DNA from 3 places in the Sodalis sp. RH20 genome. Region 2 is predicted to be linked to each of the others. Evidence: riboswitches for the same ligand, from Rfam matches in the RefSeq annotation. Region 2 holds a riboswitch; each other region holds the start of a gene.

Region 1 (5,768 bases), 1.8 Mb from region 2:
GAATAATGGTTTGATTGACCGCCAGCGCGCTGCCCTCGGGCGGGTGGCCGAGCAGCTCCAGCATGTCCAGCAGCGAGGGCGTGCCTGAAAGCGCGACGGGGGTATCGTTAAGGGTAATGTTCATAGCGCCTCTTCCCGCTGAACCGCCGCGGCGCACACCGGACAGCCGGCCGCGCGGGACAGGCGCAGGGTGCGCCAGTTCATCGACTTGCCGTCGAACAGCCGCAGCTGGCCGTCCAGCGTAGACGGCATGCCGCACAGGATTTTGATCGTCTCCAGGGCCTGCATGGCGCCCATGATGCCGACCAACGGCCCGAGCACGCCCGCGGTGCGGCAATTACGCCGCGGCTCGACGGCGTCGGGAAACAGGCAGGCATAACAGCCGTGCCGGTAGGGCGGCCGCAGCACCAGCAATTGACCGCTGAACCCCACCGCGCTGGCGCTGACCAGGGTTTTCCCCCGGCGGATACAGGCGGCATTGATGTCGTGACGGGTCTGCATATTATCACTGCAGTCCAGTACCATATCGGCCAGCGCCACCGCCTGATCGAGGTCATCCCCGGCCAGGCGCCGGCTCAGCGCGACATAATGGCCCAGGGGATTAAGCGCCTGCAGCTGCCGTAGCGCCGCCGCCGCCTTGGGCCGGGCGATATCCCCGGTGCGATAAAGGATTTGGCGCTGGAGATTGCTCACGTCCAGGTTATCGTCGTCGGCCAGCAGCAGCGTGCCGACCCCGGCGGCGGCAAGATAGAGCGCCGCCGGCGAGCCCAGGCCGCCCAGTCCGGCGATCAGCACGGTTGCTGCGCTCAGATGCTCCTGGCCTCCGGGGCCTATCTCCTCCAGCAGCAATTGGCGGCTGTAGCGCAAAAAAGCCTGGTCGCTAAGCATTGCGCACCTCCCGGCCTTCGATTTTCCGCAATAACGTGGCGGTCGCCTGCCGCCAGTCGGCGGCCTTGGTGATGGCGCTGACCACCGCGATGCTGCCGACGCCGCAGCGCAGCACGTCGTCCACCCGATCGATACCAATACCGCCGATGGCCACGGTGGAGATGCCGGGCATGCCGGCCACCAGGCGTTTCAGCTCCGCCAGGCCCTGCGGCTGTGACGGCATGGCTTTGGTCTGGGTAGGGAAGATATGGCCGAGCGCGATATAGGATGGCTGTAGCGCCAAAGCGCGGGCCAGTTCGCTATCGTCGTGGGTGGAAAGACCGAGTCGCAATCCGGCGCGCTGGATGACGGCCAAATCCGCCGTAGCCAAATCCTCTTGTCCCAGGTGCACGCCATAGGCGCCGTGTTTAACCGCCAGCCGCCAATAATCGTTGATGAAAATCCGGGCGCGGTATTTCCGTCCCAGCAAAATCGCGGCCTCGATATCCGGTTCGACCCGGTCTTCCGGCTGGTCCTTGATGCGCAACTGCAGCGTGGCGACGCCGGCGTCCAGCAGCCGGACCAGCCATGCCAGCGAATCCACTACCGGATAGAGCCCGAGCCTGGGCTCGGTCGCCGCAAAGGGCGCGTCGGGCGCAATCATTTCGCCACCCCCGTATCCTCAGGCGCAAGATAGATTTCCCCGCCGCTGGCGCGAAACGCCGACGACATCTCCGCCATGCCGCTTTCCCGTACCTCAATCGCCTGGGCGGCGGCATAATCCCTGACCTCCTGGGAGATTTTCATCGAGCAGAATTTCGGACCGCACATGGAGCAAAAATGGGCTACTTTGCCGGATTCCTGCGGCAGCGTTTCATCGTGATAGGCGCGGGCGGTGGCCGGATCCAGGGCCAGATTAAACTGGTCCTCCCAACGGAATTCAAAGCGTGCCTTGGACATGGCGTTATCGCGTATTTGCGCCCCGGGATGGCCTTTGGCCAGATCGGCGGCGTGAGCGGCGATTTTATAGGTAATAAGCCCCTGCTTAACATCTTCTTTGTTCGGCAGGCCCAGATGCTCTTTCGGCGTGACGTAGCACAGCATCGCACAGCCGAACCAGCCGATAAGCGCGGCGCCGATGCCGGAGGTAAAATGGTCGTAACCCGGCGCGATATCGGTGGTCAGCGGCCCCAGGGTATAAAACGGCGCTTCGTGGCAATGCTCCAGCTGTTCGGTCATGTTGCGCCGGATCATCTGCATGGGAACATGGCCAGGGCCTTCGATCATCACCTGCACGTCGTACTCCCAGGCAACTTTGGTCAATTCGCCCAGGGTATAGAGTTCGGCAAACTGCGCTTCGTCGTTGGCATCCTGGATGGAGCCGGGACGCAGGCCGTCCCCGAGGGATAATGAGACGTCGTAGTCGGCGCAAATCTGGCAAATATCGCGAAAATGCTCGTACAGGAAGCTTTCCTGGTGATGCGACAGGCACCATTTGGCCATAATGGATCCGCCGCGCGACACGATGCCGGTCAACCGTTTGGCGGTCATCGGCACGTAACGCAACAGCACGCCGGCATGGATGGTAAAATAGTCCACGCCCTGTTCCGCCTGCTCGAGCAAGGTGTCGCGAAAGCATTCCCAGGTCAGGTTTTCCGCCACGCCGTTGACTTTTTCCAGCGCCTGGTAGATGGGCACCGTGCCGATGGGCACCGGACTGTTGCGCAGGATCCACTCGCGGGTTTCATGGATATAGCGGCCGGTGGACAGGTCCATCACCGTATCCGCTCCCCAACGGGTCGCCCAGACCAGCTTCTCGACCTCTTCCTCAATGGATGAACTGACGGCCGAGTTGCCGATATTGGCGTTGACCTTGACCAGGAAATTGCGGCCGATAATCATCGGCTCCGACTCCGGATGGTTGATATTGGCGGGGATAATGGCACGACCGTCGGCCACTTCCCGGCGCACGAACTCCGGGGTAATATCCGGCGGCAAATGCGCGCCGAAGCTCTGGCCGGGATGCTGTTGCAGCAATACGTCGCCGCGGATGCGTTCACGGCCCATATTTTCCCGCAGGGCGATAAACTCCATTTCCGGCGTAATGACGCCAGCGCGGGCATAATGCAATTGCGTGACGCGCCGGCCGGATTTGGCGCGCCGCGGCGTATGGCTGGGGGCGAAACGAACCTCATCCAGGCCCTCGTCGGCCCGGCGTTCGCCGGTATAACGCGAGCTTAGGCTGTTCAACGCCTCGCTGTCCCCGCGCTGCTCAATCCAGCCAGAACGCAGGCGGTGAAGGCCGGCGCGCACGTCTATCTCTGTCGCCGGATCGCCATAGGGTCCGGCGGTGTCGTATACCGGCACCGGCTCGTTTTCTTCGTAGCGCGGCGTTTTGCCGTTGCCGCCGATAAGCGTGGGGCTAAGCGCGATCTCCCGCATCGGCACCCGGATGTCGGCGCTGTTGCCCTGGAGATAAATACGCCGGGAGTTGGGGAAGGCTTCGCCTTTCAGACGATGGATGAATTCCTGCGCCTGGGCGCGCTGCTCACGGCGGGAAGGGGTGGTTTTGGATAACGACATAGCAATTCCTCACAATAAACGGGAAAATTGCTTGTCAGGAGCGCTACGGGAGTAATGAGGCCGGGCTTTGAATTTAGCAAAATAGACTATAAATCAAAGCGTTGCTTTACTCTTGTTCCCTTCGCAGGTATTAACCCGATCAGGTTCCGCGGATCCCGAATTAACGGTCTCAGCCTGGCGTAATGTACGCGCTAGGCACTCCGACAAGATATAGCGGCCCGTGAAGGACCGGTTACGACTTACTGCTTACCGCAAAATTACGCCAGACGCGATACGTCCGGATTATTGGCGGCCGGCACCGAGGCCAGGTAGTCCGCTTTATATTCCAGCGCCTGCTGGATCAGTTTGTCCTCCAGGGCAAAACGCGTGGCCAGGGCCTCGCCCACGCCGGAAAGCGCCTGTTGGAACTCCATACAGTTATCATGATCGATGGCCGTTTCCAATTGGCTATCATAAAATGCCATGATTTGTTTGGTATTTTCCTGCAACGCCGGATACAACTGGGTACTGATGATTCTTTTGCTGCTGCTGGTATCGTCCGCGTCCTGAACGATACGATCGTAGATATGGAAATGGCCGGCGGAAAGGTAGTCCACCAGTTTATGGCAAAAGTCGTCCAGCGCGTTTTCGTCCAGGGGAGTATGCTTTTCTTTATTGGGCTTAAGACCGATGAGATGGTAATACGCAATGAGCAACTTCCTGCGGGCCAGTATCCACTGATCGATCAGTTCGTTACTGCCGCCAACGCGTTGAGCCAGAATGTCCAGCTGGTTTAGCATGATTGACTCCGATGTAATAAAGTAACGCTGCGTTACTCATCAATTAAAGCTAATTTCTAGCTTGCCAGTGAATAAGAGGTAGTGCAACTAAAATGGAACAAGAACTCAACGGTAGCGAAAATGGCTGGTGGATCGTCAGCCAGGACAGCAAATTGTGGTTACCCAAGGGGGAACTGCCATTTGGAACGGCATCGGCCTGGTCACTTCAAGGATTGACAGCGACGCTTATCGGCGAATGGGAGGGGTCGCCCGCCTGGCTGGTACGCCACGCCATGCCCCGGGATATGGGCTCGGTGCGCCAGATCATCGATAGCGACCCAGGCTTGTTCCAACTGGCGGGCCGGGGCGTGCAACTGGCGGAGTTTTATCGTTCCCATCGCTATTGCGGCTACTGCGGCCATGAGATGCGCGTCAGTAACCGGGAATGGGCCTGCCTGTGCGATCATTGCCATGAACGGTATTATCCGCAAATCGCGCCCTGTATTATCGTGGCGATCCGCCGCGGCGACGATATCCTGCTGGCCCAGCATACCCGCCATCGCGGCGGCATTTACACGGTGCTGGCCGGTTTTGCCGAGGTGGGGGAAACCCTGGAGCAGACCGTGGCCCGCGAGGTCATGGAGGAGACGCGGATTAAGGTGAAAAACGTCCGTTATGTCACCTCGCAGCCCTGGCCTTTCCCGCATTCGCTGATGATGGCGTTTATGGCGGAGTACGCCGGCGGCGAAATCACCCCCGATCATAATGAAATCCTTGATGCCGGCTGGTACCGTTATGACGCGCTGCCCCTGCTGCCGCCGCCCGGCACCGTGGCCAGGCGCTTAATTGAGGACACGGTCGCGCTCTGCCGCGCCGATCGGGAAAATGACGGCCCGCATGCTACACTCCATTCATAACTGCAAGGGAATCCTGTATGCATGAACTGAAGAACGACCGCTATCTGCGCGCCCTGCTGCGCCAGCCTGTTGATGTCACGCCCGTATGGATGATGCGCCAGGCCGGGCGTTATCTGCCGGAATATAAAGCCACCCGCGCCGAGGCCGGTGATTTTATGTCACTGTGCAGGAATGCCGAACTGGCCTGTGAAGTGACCTTGCAGCCGTTGCGTCGTTTTCCGCTTGATGCCGCGATCCTGTTTTCGGATATCCTGACGGTTCCCGACGCCATGGGACTGGAATTGTATTTTGAACAGGGGGAGGGGCCGTGCTTTGCCCGTCCGATTACCTGTAAAGCCGACGTGGAGCAGTTGCCGATACCGGATCCGGAGGTGGAGCTGGGGTATGTGATGGACGCCGTACGCACCATCCGGCGCAACCTGCGCGGAGAAGTGCCGTTGATTGGCTTCTCCGGCAGTCCCTGGACCCTGGCCACCTATATGGTTGAAGGCGGCACCAGCAAAGTCTTCACTAAAATCAAACAAATGATGTACGCCGAGCCGCAGACGCTGCATTTATTGCTCGATAAGCTGGCGGCGAGCGTAACGCTGTACCTGAACGCCCAGATTCGCGCCGGGGCGCAGTCGGTGATGATCTTTGATAC
Region 2 (5,768 bases):
GCGATGAAGACAACCAGATGCAGCCGGGGTATATCTATACGGCGGTACCGGAATACCGGGGCGGCACGCCCCTGCCGTCATTGCGCATCCGCCCGCACCGCGGCGAGAACAGTTATTTGCTCAACGCCTTCGACGCCCGGCATCTGCACGACGCCCGCTCGCTGCTTAACTTTGCCCAGGGCATTCTCACCGGAATGTCACCACCACTGGTGGAAATGATGGACCGGCCCGATCCCCTGCCCGACCTGTAGATCATCCGCATGTAGCAGCGCCTGCTGCAGCCAGGCTTTGGCCGCCGCGAGCGTTTGCGCCCAGTCGTCATGCAGCGGACGCAGGGCCGCCAGCGCGGCGGAGAGCGTGCAACCGGTGCCATGGGTATGCCGGGTGTTCACCCTGACGGCGTCGAAACGCCGTTCGTCCGTGGCGGTGATAAGCCAGTCGGGACTGGAGTCGCCATGCAGGTGGCCGCCCTTCATCACCACCGCCTGGCAGCCGTAGGCCAGGAGTTCCCGGCCCTGCCGGCGCATTTCCTCCTCGCTGGCGGCGGCGCGGCAGCCCAGCAGCGCCGCCGCTTCCGGCAAATTAGGGGTGATGATGGACGCCAGCGGCAATAAGACATCCCGCACGGCGCTCACGGCATCCGGCGACAGCAGGAAATCGCCGCTTTTCGCCACCATCACGGTATCGAGCACCACATAGGGTATGGGATATTGCCGCAGTTTTGCCGCCACCGTCCGCACGATGTCCGCCTGCCCGAGCATGCCGATTTTGGCGCTGTCGATACGCAGGTCCCCGAGCACGGAATCCAGCTGGGCGGCGACGAATTCAGCGCTGATAGGATAGATGGACTGCACGCCGCGGGTATTTTGCGCCACCAGCGCGGTGATGACCGTGGCGCCATAGGCGCCAAGCGCCGAGAAGGTTTTTAAATCAGCCTGGATACCGGCGCCGCCGCTGGGATCGGTGCCGGCGATACTGAGCAGGTTATGGCAGCGCTTCATGGTATATCCTCCTCCTGCAGGCCGTACAGCCGGTCGAGGAAGCCGACGGCAAAGCTGCCCGGACCCGCCGCGTCCCGGGCGGTTAACCGCCCGGCCAGCGCCATGATCCTGCAGGCGGCGGCCAGATGCTGCAACCGATCGCCCGGCAGGGCGCAAAACGCCGCCGCCACGGCCGATAAGGCGCAGCCAGTACCGGTGACGCGCGTCATCATGGCGTCGCCGTCGGTCACGGACCAGACCCGATCGCCGTCGGTGATAAAGTCCACCCGGCCGGTAACCGCGACCAGGGTGCCATAGTCCGCGGCCAGCCGGCGGGCAAAAGGCAGGGCGAGGCGGGAGTCGTCGGCGCTGTCCACGCCGCGGCCCAGGGCCGGCTGCCCGGCCAGCGCCAGGATTTCCGAGGCATTGGCGCGAATGGCGGCGGGTTTTAACGGCAATACGCCCCGGGCGAATTCAGTACGGAAGGTTAATGCGCCCACGGCCACCGGATCCAGCACCCATGGCGTGCCGGCCTGATTGGCCGACGTAATGGCGGCCATCATCGCCTCGGCCCGCGGCGCGGTCAGCGTGCCGATATTCACCAGCAGCGCATCGGCCATGGCGGCGAACTGAACCGCCTCACAGGGTTCGATCACCATGGCCGGGGCGGCGCCGACGGCCAGGAGCGCATTGGCGGTAAACGCCTGTACCACGTCATTGGTCATACAATGGACTAATGGCTTGCGCTGGCGCAGCAGGGTAAGGGAAGACGCGGCGGCTAAGCCGGGCAGTTCGGCAGGTTCGGTAATCATAGCGCTCCCAGCCGGCGCTGAGGAAGACGGACCCGGCGGGACAACAGGCCGTGACTTCCCTACGCTGGCATTATCCAGATCAGGTCATACGGGTAAAATCTCAGTCCGGCGCACAGCGGCGGACACCCCGAGTCAAGTGGCATGATTATCCGGCGGGCGGGAGAAAAGATCAATGGTGAGTTTGCCGGCGGAGCCTGGTCCCTCCGCCGGCGTCGATCTCATAAACACAATTATCAGCAGACTTAATAATAAGGCTATGAGCAGGGCCGCTGGGGACTGACCAACATCCGGCCGTAACAAACGTCCCCGCAGAATTGCGCACCCGTGGCGCCGGTGGGCGTCAACCACCACTGCGCACTGTCCCCGGCCCCCTCCAGGCGGGCAAATCCCGCCTCGGCCAGCGCGCTTAACCGCCCGGCCAGCCAGGGATCGTCTTTTATCGGCGGGGAAAAGCGCCAACGGGGCTCAGCATGACAAAACATTGGCTTATTATTCATGAGATCGATTAAAATTATTTTATGGAGATGCTCAGAGGAATATGCCGTTAATGAAAACAAAGCTAATAAATTAAAAAGACAGAATCTAATCATGCCTACCTTCAACAGCCAGAAGAATCACCGGGCAATGATAGCATCAAATTTCTCGCGGCAACGCCTGCATCTTAAACACTATATAAATGATTGCAAATATATTGGCAACGCTGTCCATTTTAAGCCGACAGCATAATAAAACTCCCACAGATGGACAGGGTTGTGATCGCGTTGCGCGAAATGATAAATGGATAGTTAACCAAATAATTTAAGTTCCGTGGCCCGGCTGATGGCATGTTTTGCATTCGTAACGCCTAGCTTATCAATAATATTTCTGATATGAAATTTTACCGTTCCCTCGCGTATTGCCAGGATGGTCGCGACCTCGCCATAGGTTTTTCCGACACTGGCCCAGAATAATACTTCTTTTTCCCGGGGAGACAGCGCCTGGACGTGTGATCTCTCGCCATGGGACGTGGCGTCGGGCAACGTATTTTGCATAAAGTTCAATACCTTATCATGAGTGCTAATCAGCAGCATCTGCAGTCTTTCTTTGTTTTGCTCAATGAAATGATAAAAGTCCTCCTTTCCCTGGCGGTTGCTGATGCTTAATGTAGCCAGGTTGTTATCGCAATCATGCAACGTAAAAGTGTAGCCGCTGTCAAGCCGGTAATATTTTGACAGCCTGAAAAAGCTATGCTCTTGTATTATCGACGGATTATCAGGCCAAAAAAAAGGGGTGAATTTCCGGCAGGCGATGAGCATCACCGGGTCGATTTTTTGATAACCGTAACTGCGGTATTGATTCAGCCAGCCGCTGGGGTAGTCGGATATTATATAGGCTGGGAAGTTATCGCTTTTATTCATCATAAAGTAGGCAAAACAGAACGCGTTGGCGTTCTTGAATATCTGCTGAAGATAAAGTTTGATTTCTATTTTCATCGTTTGGATAAAGAAATCTTGATTATTCTCTAAGGGTTTTTCCATAAAATATGCCTGCCATATTAACTAACACTCATCATTTATTATCCATAAGGGGTAATAAAGAGCAGTTTCAACATGTAATACCGGTGGGATTTTGGATAATATAAGAGGCAGGCTATGGATGCAACCTCTAACAGTTTTATCAATCATTGCGGCGCTAATGACTGCCGCCCAGGGCTTGCGCTACCCTCATACCGGTGTTTAAGACGGTTTATCCTCAGCGGCATCCCGCGTTTATATTAATCTAGTTTAAGCTTCAGCTAGATGCGACCGGATAATAATCGCGATCGCCTGCCGACGGACCGCACCGCGCCGGCACCGCATCCTATACCGCCTGGAAATAATAAGCACAATATTATTTATTCCATCTATAAGTTAAACTTGATACTGAGAAGGTAACAAATCAATAAGTTAACTAAGGTTTCAGATGAAAAAAGAGGATGTGGTTGTCAGGGATTACCGGGAAGCGGATCGTCCTTTTCTGCGTACTCTCTATCTGTCGGCACGCAAGGCCGGCTGGACCTGGCTTGATAACCGGCAGTGGCGGCTGGAGGATTTTGACGGCGCCACGTTCGATGAAAAGATCATCGTCGCCGAAATACAGGGCCATATTGCCGGTTTTGCCTCGCTTTGGCTGCCGGACAGCTTTTTGCATAATTTGTTTGTCGATCCTGCCTGGCAGCGCCGCGGGGTAGCCACCGCGCTGCTGACGGCGTGCTATCCGCTCTGCCGCGGCACCATGGCGCTTAAATGCCTGCAGGAGAATGTGGGCGCGCAGCAATTCTATCTGCGTCACGGCTGGACGATTATCTCATCCGGCGTTTCCGAGCACGGCAAATATTATCTGATGCACCGCAGGATACGGCAGCAGTAGCCAGGCGCGCCCGCGCCGCGTTTTCGTGGCCGCTGCCCCCGTCTTGGGGTTACAGGACGATGCGCGGGCGTCTGTTGCCGTGACGATTTATTCTTCTGTGCGGCTTTTCCTGGCGACCATGTATGTGCATAATACACATATTATCCATTTGAACCCGGTTGCCATCGGGGATGGCCGGATTCGCGCCCAGGGGTGAAACGGAATGAAAGCAGCGATCGTAACAACGGCGGGCCAGCCCCCCGTCTACGGAGACTTCAGTGAACCAGCGCCCGCGCCGGGCAAAAGCCTGATCCGCGTCAGCGCGTCGTCGCTGAGCCACATCACCAGGAATCGCGCGTCGGGCGCGCATTACAGCGCCGACAGCGCGCTGCCGTTTATTCCCGGCATCGATGGCACCGGCATCACGCAAGACGGCCGGCGCGTCTATTTTCTGTTGCCGGAGCAGCCTTACGGCGCCATGGCCGAGCAATGCCTGGTGGACGCGGGCCATTGCATCGCCCTGCCGGACGACCTGGACGAGGTTTCCGCCGCCGCCATGGCCATACCGGGCATGTCGTCATGGGCGGCCCTGGTGGAACGCGCCCGGCTGCGCGGGGGTGAAACGGTGCTGATTAACGGCGCCGCGGGCACGTCCGGCCGCCTGGCAATCCAGATTGCCCGGCATCTCGGCGCCGGGAAAATCATTGCGACGGGACGCCGGACCGCATCGTTCGGCGATCTTCGCCGTCTTGGCGCCGACGTGACGATTCCGCTGGTCCAGGATTTGAACGCCCAGGAGCAGGCCTTTACGCACGAATTTCGCCAGGGCGTCGATATCGTGCTGGATTATTTATGGGGGGTTAGCGCGCAAACGCTGGCTATAGCCGCCGCCAAGGCCGGTCCTGAGGGCGTGCCGATTCGTTTTGTGCAAATCGGCTCGTTAAGCGGGGCCGATATCATCCTGCCGGGGGCGGCGTTGCGGTCGTCCGCATTGCAGCTGATGGGCAGCGGCATCGGCAGCGTGCCGTTTCCGCGCATGCTGGCGGCCATCCAGGGCGTGCTGGCGGCGGCCCCGGAGGCCGGTTTTGCCATCGCGGCGCAATCCATGCCGCTGGCGGAGGTCGCGCGGGCCTGGGCCGCTGATAACGACGGCGCGCGCATCGTATTGCGGCCCTGAAAGCCCGTTCAGGGTCATTGCCGAACCTGTTAGTCGATATACCCGTATAACGTCACTACTTTACCCCTACGGCCGGATAGCCGATAGTAGCTCTTCGCCCATACCTCTCTGGAGAAGCTATCATGCGTGTCTTTGTTACCGGCGCTACGGGGTTTATCGGCTCCGCCATTGTCAGGGAACTGATCGCCGCCGGCCATCAGGTGCTCGGTCTCGCCCGCTCGGAGGCCTCCGCCGGGTCGCTTATCGCCGCCGGCGCCCAGGCGCATCGCGGCAGCCTGGAAGATCTGGACAGCCTGCGCGCCGGGGCGTCCCTGTCCGACGGCGTCATTCATACCGCCTTTATCCACGACTTCACCAAAATGAAGGAAAATTGCGCGATAGACCGGCGCGCCATCGAGGCGCTCGGCGCCGCGGTCTCCGGCAGTGGCCGCC
Region 3 (5,768 bases), 2.6 Mb from region 2:
TGGCCCGTATCCAGATGCAGGAACTGATAAAAAACTGCGCGGAATTCGGCGTCCAGCTGTATGACCTGAACCATCCCTACCAGGGCATCGTACATGTGATCGGTCCCGAGCAGGGCATGACGCTGCCGGGCATGACCATCGTCTGCGGCGATTCCCATACCGCCACCCACGGCGCCTTCGGCGCGCTGGCCTTCGGCATCGGCACCTCGGAAGTGGAGCACGTGCTGGCCACCCAGACCCTGAAACAGGGCCGGGCCAAGACCATGAAGATTGAAGTTACCGGCCGCGCCGCCCCCGGCATTACTGCCAAGGATATCGTGCTGGCGGTCATCGGTAAAACCGGCTCCGCCGGCGGTACCGGCCATGTGGTGGAATTCTGCGGCGAGGCGATCACCTCCCTGAGCATGGAAGGCCGCATGACGCTGTGCAATATGGCGATAGAAATGGGCGCCAAGGCCGGTCTGGTGGCGCCGGACGACACGACTTACGCCTATCTGCAGGGCCGCCAGTTCGCGCCGAAAAGCGATAACTGGCTGCAGGCGGTCGCCTACTGGAATACCCTGAAGTCCGACGACGACGCGGTCTTCGATAGCGTGGTCACCCTGCGCGCCGACGATATCGCTCCGCAGGTCACCTGGGGTACCAATCCGGGTCAGGTGATTGCCATTAACCAGATAATCCCGTCGCCCGACTCGTTCAGCGATCCGGCGGAACGCAACTCCGCCGCCAAAGCGCTGGCTTATATGGATTTGCAGCCCGGCATCCGCCTGACCGACGTGGCTATCGATAAAGTGTTTATCGGTTCCTGCACCAACTCGCGCATCGAGGATTTACGCGCGGCCGCCGCCGTAGCCAAGGGGCGCCGCGTCGCCACCGGCGTACAGGCCATCGTGGTGCCGGGTTCCGGACCGGTCAAGGCCCAGGCGGAAGCCGAAGGCCTGGACAAAATCTTTTTGGACGCCGGCTTTGAATGGCGTTTACCCGGCTGCTCCATGTGCCTGGCCATGAATAACGATCGTCTTAACCCAGGCGAGCGTTGCGCATCCACCAGCAATCGTAATTTCGAAGGGCGCCAGGGTCGCGGCGGCAGAACTCATCTGGTCAGTCCGGCCATGGCGGCGGCGGCGGCGGTTACCGGTCATTTTGCCGACATTCGCGAATTGAATTAAGGAGACAGTTTTATGGCAAAATTTACCCAACATACCGGGCTGGTGGCGCCGTTGGATGCCGCTAACGTGGATACCGACGCCATTATTCCGAAACAGTTTTTACAAAAGGTCACCCGCACCGGTTTCGGCCAACATCTGTTTAACGACTGGCGTTTTCTCGACGACGCCGGCAAGGTGCCCAATCCCGACTTTGTACTGAATAAACCGCGCTATCGCGGCGCCAGCATTTTACTGGCGCGGGAAAACTTCGGCTGCGGCTCGTCGCGTGAACATGCGCCTTGGGCGTTGGCCGATTACGGCTTTCAGGCGATCATCGCGCCAAGCTTTGCCGATATTTTTTACGGCAACAGCTTTAACAGCCAACTGCTGCCCATTACGTTGTCGCCGCAGCAGGTGGATGAACTGTTCCTCCTGGTCGCGGCCAATGAAGGCATCACCTTCACGGTGGATTTGGAACACCAGCGGGTCATTGCCGGCGAGAAGAGCTATCCGTTCGAGATCGATGCGTTTCGCAAGCATTGCATGATCAACGGGCTGGACAGTATCGGACTGACGTTGCAGCATGAAGGCGCGATTGCGGATTATGAGGCGAGCCAGCCGGCGTTTTTGCACTAAGTGTCGATTGCTGGCGACGGCGTGGGTACGCTGGGAGCAGGTTTCTCTTGCCGCTAGCAGCGGCGTTCCCTGTTGCCTGGTGCAGGCAAGCGACAAGAGGGATGCTAGCCCATCCCTCTTGTCTCCCGGGCTTCCGGCAGATCGTGCGCCGCTGCGCGGTCCCTGGCGTCACAATATCCCTTCTTATGGACCGCACGGGACGCGCTCCCGGCGCGACCCTTAGCTTTCGCCGCTCCCGGCGGCTCATCCAGCCGGGCATTGTGCCGCCAGCGCACTTTATGCCGGTACAACGTCAAAACCAACGTCTGTAATTAAAAAGTCTTTATTTGAACGCCGGGAATTTGTATGCCGGTAACTTAAATGCCGGGAATTTATACGCCGGTAACTTAAATGCCTGGAATGTGAACGCCGGTGATAAGGGGAGCGGCCCTTTGGCCGGCATTGAGCGCGCTGACGGAGCCGGTTCCACCGGCACGAGCCGCTGGACGCGGCGAGAGGCCCGTTCGCGCCGGGAGCGCGTACGGGCCGGTGCGAAAAGGTGGATCCGGCGCAGGAAGGTACCGCTTGCGGCGCGCGATCTGCCGGGAGCGCGGGGTCAAGGGGATGGCGCGACTGCCATCCCCTTGTCGCTTGCCAGTGCCCGGCTCAACATATAAAACCAAACTTACGGCAAGCGAAAATACCGCAGGACTTTTATATCACCCCCCGCCACGAGACATCACATCCACTCCCGGTATTCCTGCTCGGACAGTGAATCCGTATGCCATTGGGTTACCTGTAACAACAGCGCCATGCGCTGTCCGCTGCGGCCCCTGTCGGGACGGATCACGCCGCGCCCGCAGATGGCGATAAAATAATGCTGATAAAACCGGCGCAAATTGGCTATTTTCATCGTTACAATCCCTATTCTGCCCTTTCGACACGACCAGTATCGGCTTAAGATACCGGAAGAAAAACAGATGACTTTTTAAGGAGTGTTCCTCTTTTATGTCCTCGCCACGCCTGCAGCAACAATTTATCCGCCTGTGGCAAAGCTGCCAGGGCAAGACACAGGAAACCACCCTGAACGAACTGGCGCAGGCGCTGAGCTGTACGCGCCGGCATGTGCGTACGCTGCTGAAAACCATGCAGGAAATGGGCTGGCTGCAGTGGCAGGCGACAGCCGGGCGCGGCAAGCGCTCGCAGCTGACCTTTCACTATACCGGCCTGGCGTTGCAACAGCAGCGGGCGGAGGATCTGCTGGAGCAGGATCGCATCGAGCAGTTGGTCCAACTGGTGGGCGATAAGGACAGGGTACGCCAGATGCTGCTTTCCCATCTGGGCCGCAGCTTCCGCCAGGGCAAGCACATATTGCGGGTACTGTATTATCGCCCGCTGCTGAACCTGCTGCCCGGCAGTCCTTTGCGGCGTTCTGAGAACCACATCGTGCGGCAGATTTTCAGCGGCCTGACCAAAATAAATGAGGAAAATGGGGAACTGGAAGCGGACCTCGCCCATCATTGGCAGCAAATTTCGCCGTTGTTATGGCGCTTTTACCTGCGTCCGGCGATCCATTTTCATCATGGGCGGGAACTGACGCCGCAGGATGTGTGCAGCTCGCTGCTGCGCCTGCGGGGAAATCCGCTGTTTTGCCATATAAAAGCTGTCTCGTCCGCCATCCCCAATACCGTTGATGTCGCCCTGACCGCCGCGGACGACTGGCTGCCCTGGCTATTGGGCAGCGTGCCGGCCATGATTTTGCCGCAGGAATGGGAGACGATGCCGGACTTCGTCCGCCGTCCCGTCGGCACCGGACCCTATGCGGTGATCGACAACCGGGAAAGCTTATTGAAGATTCGCGCCTTTGATGATTATTTCGGCTATCGCGCACTGATTGATGAAGTGAATATCTGGATCTTGCCGGAACTCACCGCCGAGCTGAGCTATTCCGGCGTCCAGCTCCAGGCGGATAACAGCACCCCGGGTCAATTGGAAACCCGGCTGGAGGAAGGCTGCTATTTCCTGCTGTTTGATGCCCGTTCGCCGCTGATGCAAAACGATGATACCCGCCGCTGGCTGAGTGAAAATATCGATCCCATCGCCATGCTGACCGAGGCGGGATCGGCCTACCAGCATTACTGGTCGCCGGCCTACGGTATCCTGCCGCGCTGGCGCCATAGCCGGGTCGCGCAACCGCGGCCAAGGCCCGCGGAGCTGCGCAGCATCACCCTGACGGTTTATCGCGCCCATTCGGAATTCGATGATCTTTGCCGCGCGCTCGGTGCGGTGCTGGCCCGGCAGGACATCGCGCTGGTGATCAATACCGTGGATTATGCCGCCTGGCATAACGGTGAGGCCGAGAGCGATTTATGGCTCGGCAGCGCTAATTTTTACCTGCCGCTGGATTATTCCCTGTTCGCCAGCTTTTACGAGATGCCGCTGATGCATCATTGCCTGCCGGCCGACCTTAGAGACGCGCTGGAGAAATGGCGCGGCAAGGGCCTGTCCATGGCGCAATGGTGCCAATCGCTTATCACCGGCCATCGCCTGCACCCGCTGTTCCATCATTGGCTGATTCTACAGGGCCAGCGCAGCATGCGCGGGGTCAGGATGAATACGCTGGGATGGTTTGATTTCAAATCCGCCTGGTTCGCCCCGCCGGACCCGCAAGACACATAAGACACGTAAGACACGTAAGACAGGCTGTTAAGCCAGGGATAAAACCATTACACTTGCATTTGTTCTCAACGGGGTGCGAAGCGTCCGGCATAGCGTTAGCCGGCGCGCAAGCTGAGAGTATACCCGTCGAACCTGATCCGGCTAATACCGGCGAAGGGATTTGAGAGTGCGTCCCGCTGCCGCCTCAAACGCCTTTGCCGCCTTTTTTTTTCCAGGAGCGCAAAGTGTTGAAAAAATGGTTACCCTGCCTGCTATTGCTCGCCGCCGCCCCGGCGTTGGCAAAACCCGTCCTGACGGTTTATACCTATGATTCCTTTGCCTCCGAATGGGGCCCGGGGCCGGCGATAAAAACCGCCTTTGAAAAAGACTGTGGCTGCGAGCTGAAATATGTCGTGCAGGAAGATGGCGTCGCCCTGCTCAACCGTCTGCGCATCGAAGGCAAGAACAGCGACGCGGATGTGGTGCTGGGCCTGGATAACAACCTGCTTAAGCCCGCGCAGGATACGCATCTCTTTACGGCGCATAACGTCGATACCGCTCATCTGACCTTGCCGCAGGCGTGGCATGATCCCACCTTCCTGCCTTTTGATTACGGGTATTTTGCGTTTGTCTATGACAAGAACAAGCTGAAAAATCCGCCCAAAAGCCTGCATGAGCTGATAGACGGGCCGCAGGCGCTGAAAATCATTTACGAAGATCCGCGCACCAGTACCCCGGGACTGGGCTTATTGCTCTGGGTGCAGCAGGTATATGGCGATAAAGCGCCCCAGGCCTGGCAACGGCTGGCGAAAAAAACCGTTACCGTGCCCAAGGGCTGGAGCGAAGCCTATGGCTTATTCCTGAAAGGAGAAGCGGACATGGTGCTCAGCTATACCACGTCGCCGGCCTATCATATCAACGAGGAAAAGAAGGATAACTATGCGGCGGCGACCTTCAGCGAAGGCCACTATCTCCAGGTCGAGGTGGCCGGACAATTAGCCGCCAGTAAAAATCCGCAGCTGGCGCAGCAGTTTATGCGTTTTGTCGTTTCCCCGGCTTTCCAGCAGACCATTCCCACCGGCAACTGGATGTATCCGGTGATCAAAACCGCGCTGCCGGCCGGCTTTGACGTATTGCCGGCCAAGACGTTGAATTTCAGCGCGGATGACGTGGCGGCCAAACGCGGCGCGTGGACCCAGGATTGGTTGCGTTCCGTCAGCCAATGATGCCTGGCCGATGATACCGCGCTGGTTATGGCCGGGACTGCTGGCCGCGCTGATGCTGACGGCCGTGGCCCTGACGGCGGTCGGCGCCTTGTGGCTGAACGCGCCGACGCTCCAATGGCGC

What was found. A riboswitch is a leader RNA that binds a small molecule or an ion and turns the genes downstream of it on or off. The one in region 2 is predicted to bind thiamine pyrophosphate.
Region 1: linked by a shared signal. The riboswitch ahead of thiC (phosphomethylpyrimidine synthase ThiC) and the one ahead of thiM (hydroxyethylthiazole kinase) in region 2 are both predicted to bind thiamine pyrophosphate.
Region 3: linked by a shared signal. The riboswitch ahead of thiB (thiamine ABC transporter substrate binding subunit) and the one ahead of thiM (hydroxyethylthiazole kinase) in region 2 are both predicted to bind thiamine pyrophosphate.

What each region holds. Positions count from the first base shown of each region.
Region 1 is NZ_CP178733.1:4,497,731-4,503,498, reverse strand. It holds gene thiS (sulfur carrier protein ThiS) at 1-124, opposite strand, end outside; gene ACL2XM_RS20540 (HesA/MoeB/ThiF family protein) at 121-888, opposite strand; gene thiE (thiamine phosphate synthase) at 881-1,531, opposite strand; gene thiC (phosphomethylpyrimidine synthase ThiC) at 1,528-3,450, opposite strand; TPP riboswitch at 3,550-3,663, opposite strand; gene rsd (sigma D regulator) at 3,708-4,229, opposite strand; gene nudC (NAD(+) diphosphatase) at 4,322-5,125, shown strand; gene hemE (uroporphyrinogen decarboxylase) at 5,143-5,768, shown strand, end outside.
Region 2 is NZ_CP178733.1:340,525-346,292, reverse strand. It holds gene ACL2XM_RS01665 (hypothetical protein) at 1-251, shown strand, start outside; gene thiD (bifunctional hydroxymethylpyrimidine kinase/phosphomethylpyrimidine kinase) at 198-1,001, opposite strand; gene thiM (hydroxyethylthiazole kinase) at 998-1,792, opposite strand; TPP riboswitch at 1,832-1,932, opposite strand; gene ACL2XM_RS01650 (hypothetical protein) at 2,047-2,274, opposite strand; gene ACL2XM_RS01645 (helix-turn-helix transcriptional regulator) at 2,578-3,309, opposite strand; gene ACL2XM_RS01640 (N-acetyltransferase family protein) at 3,734-4,180, shown strand; gene ACL2XM_RS01635 (quinone oxidoreductase family protein) at 4,383-5,336, shown strand; gene ACL2XM_RS01630 (SDR family oxidoreductase) at 5,459-5,768, shown strand, end outside.
Region 3 is NZ_CP178733.1:3,696,920-3,702,687, forward strand. It holds gene leuC (3-isopropylmalate dehydratase large subunit) at 1-1,169, shown strand, start outside; gene leuD (3-isopropylmalate dehydratase small subunit) at 1,182-1,784, shown strand; gene sgrT (glucose uptake inhibitor SgrT) at 2,503-2,676, opposite strand; gene sgrR (HTH-type transcriptional regulator SgrR) at 2,772-4,442, shown strand; TPP riboswitch at 4,502-4,619, shown strand; gene thiB (thiamine ABC transporter substrate binding subunit) at 4,667-5,647, shown strand; gene thiP (thiamine/thiamine pyrophosphate ABC transporter permease ThiP) at 5,658-5,768, shown strand, end outside.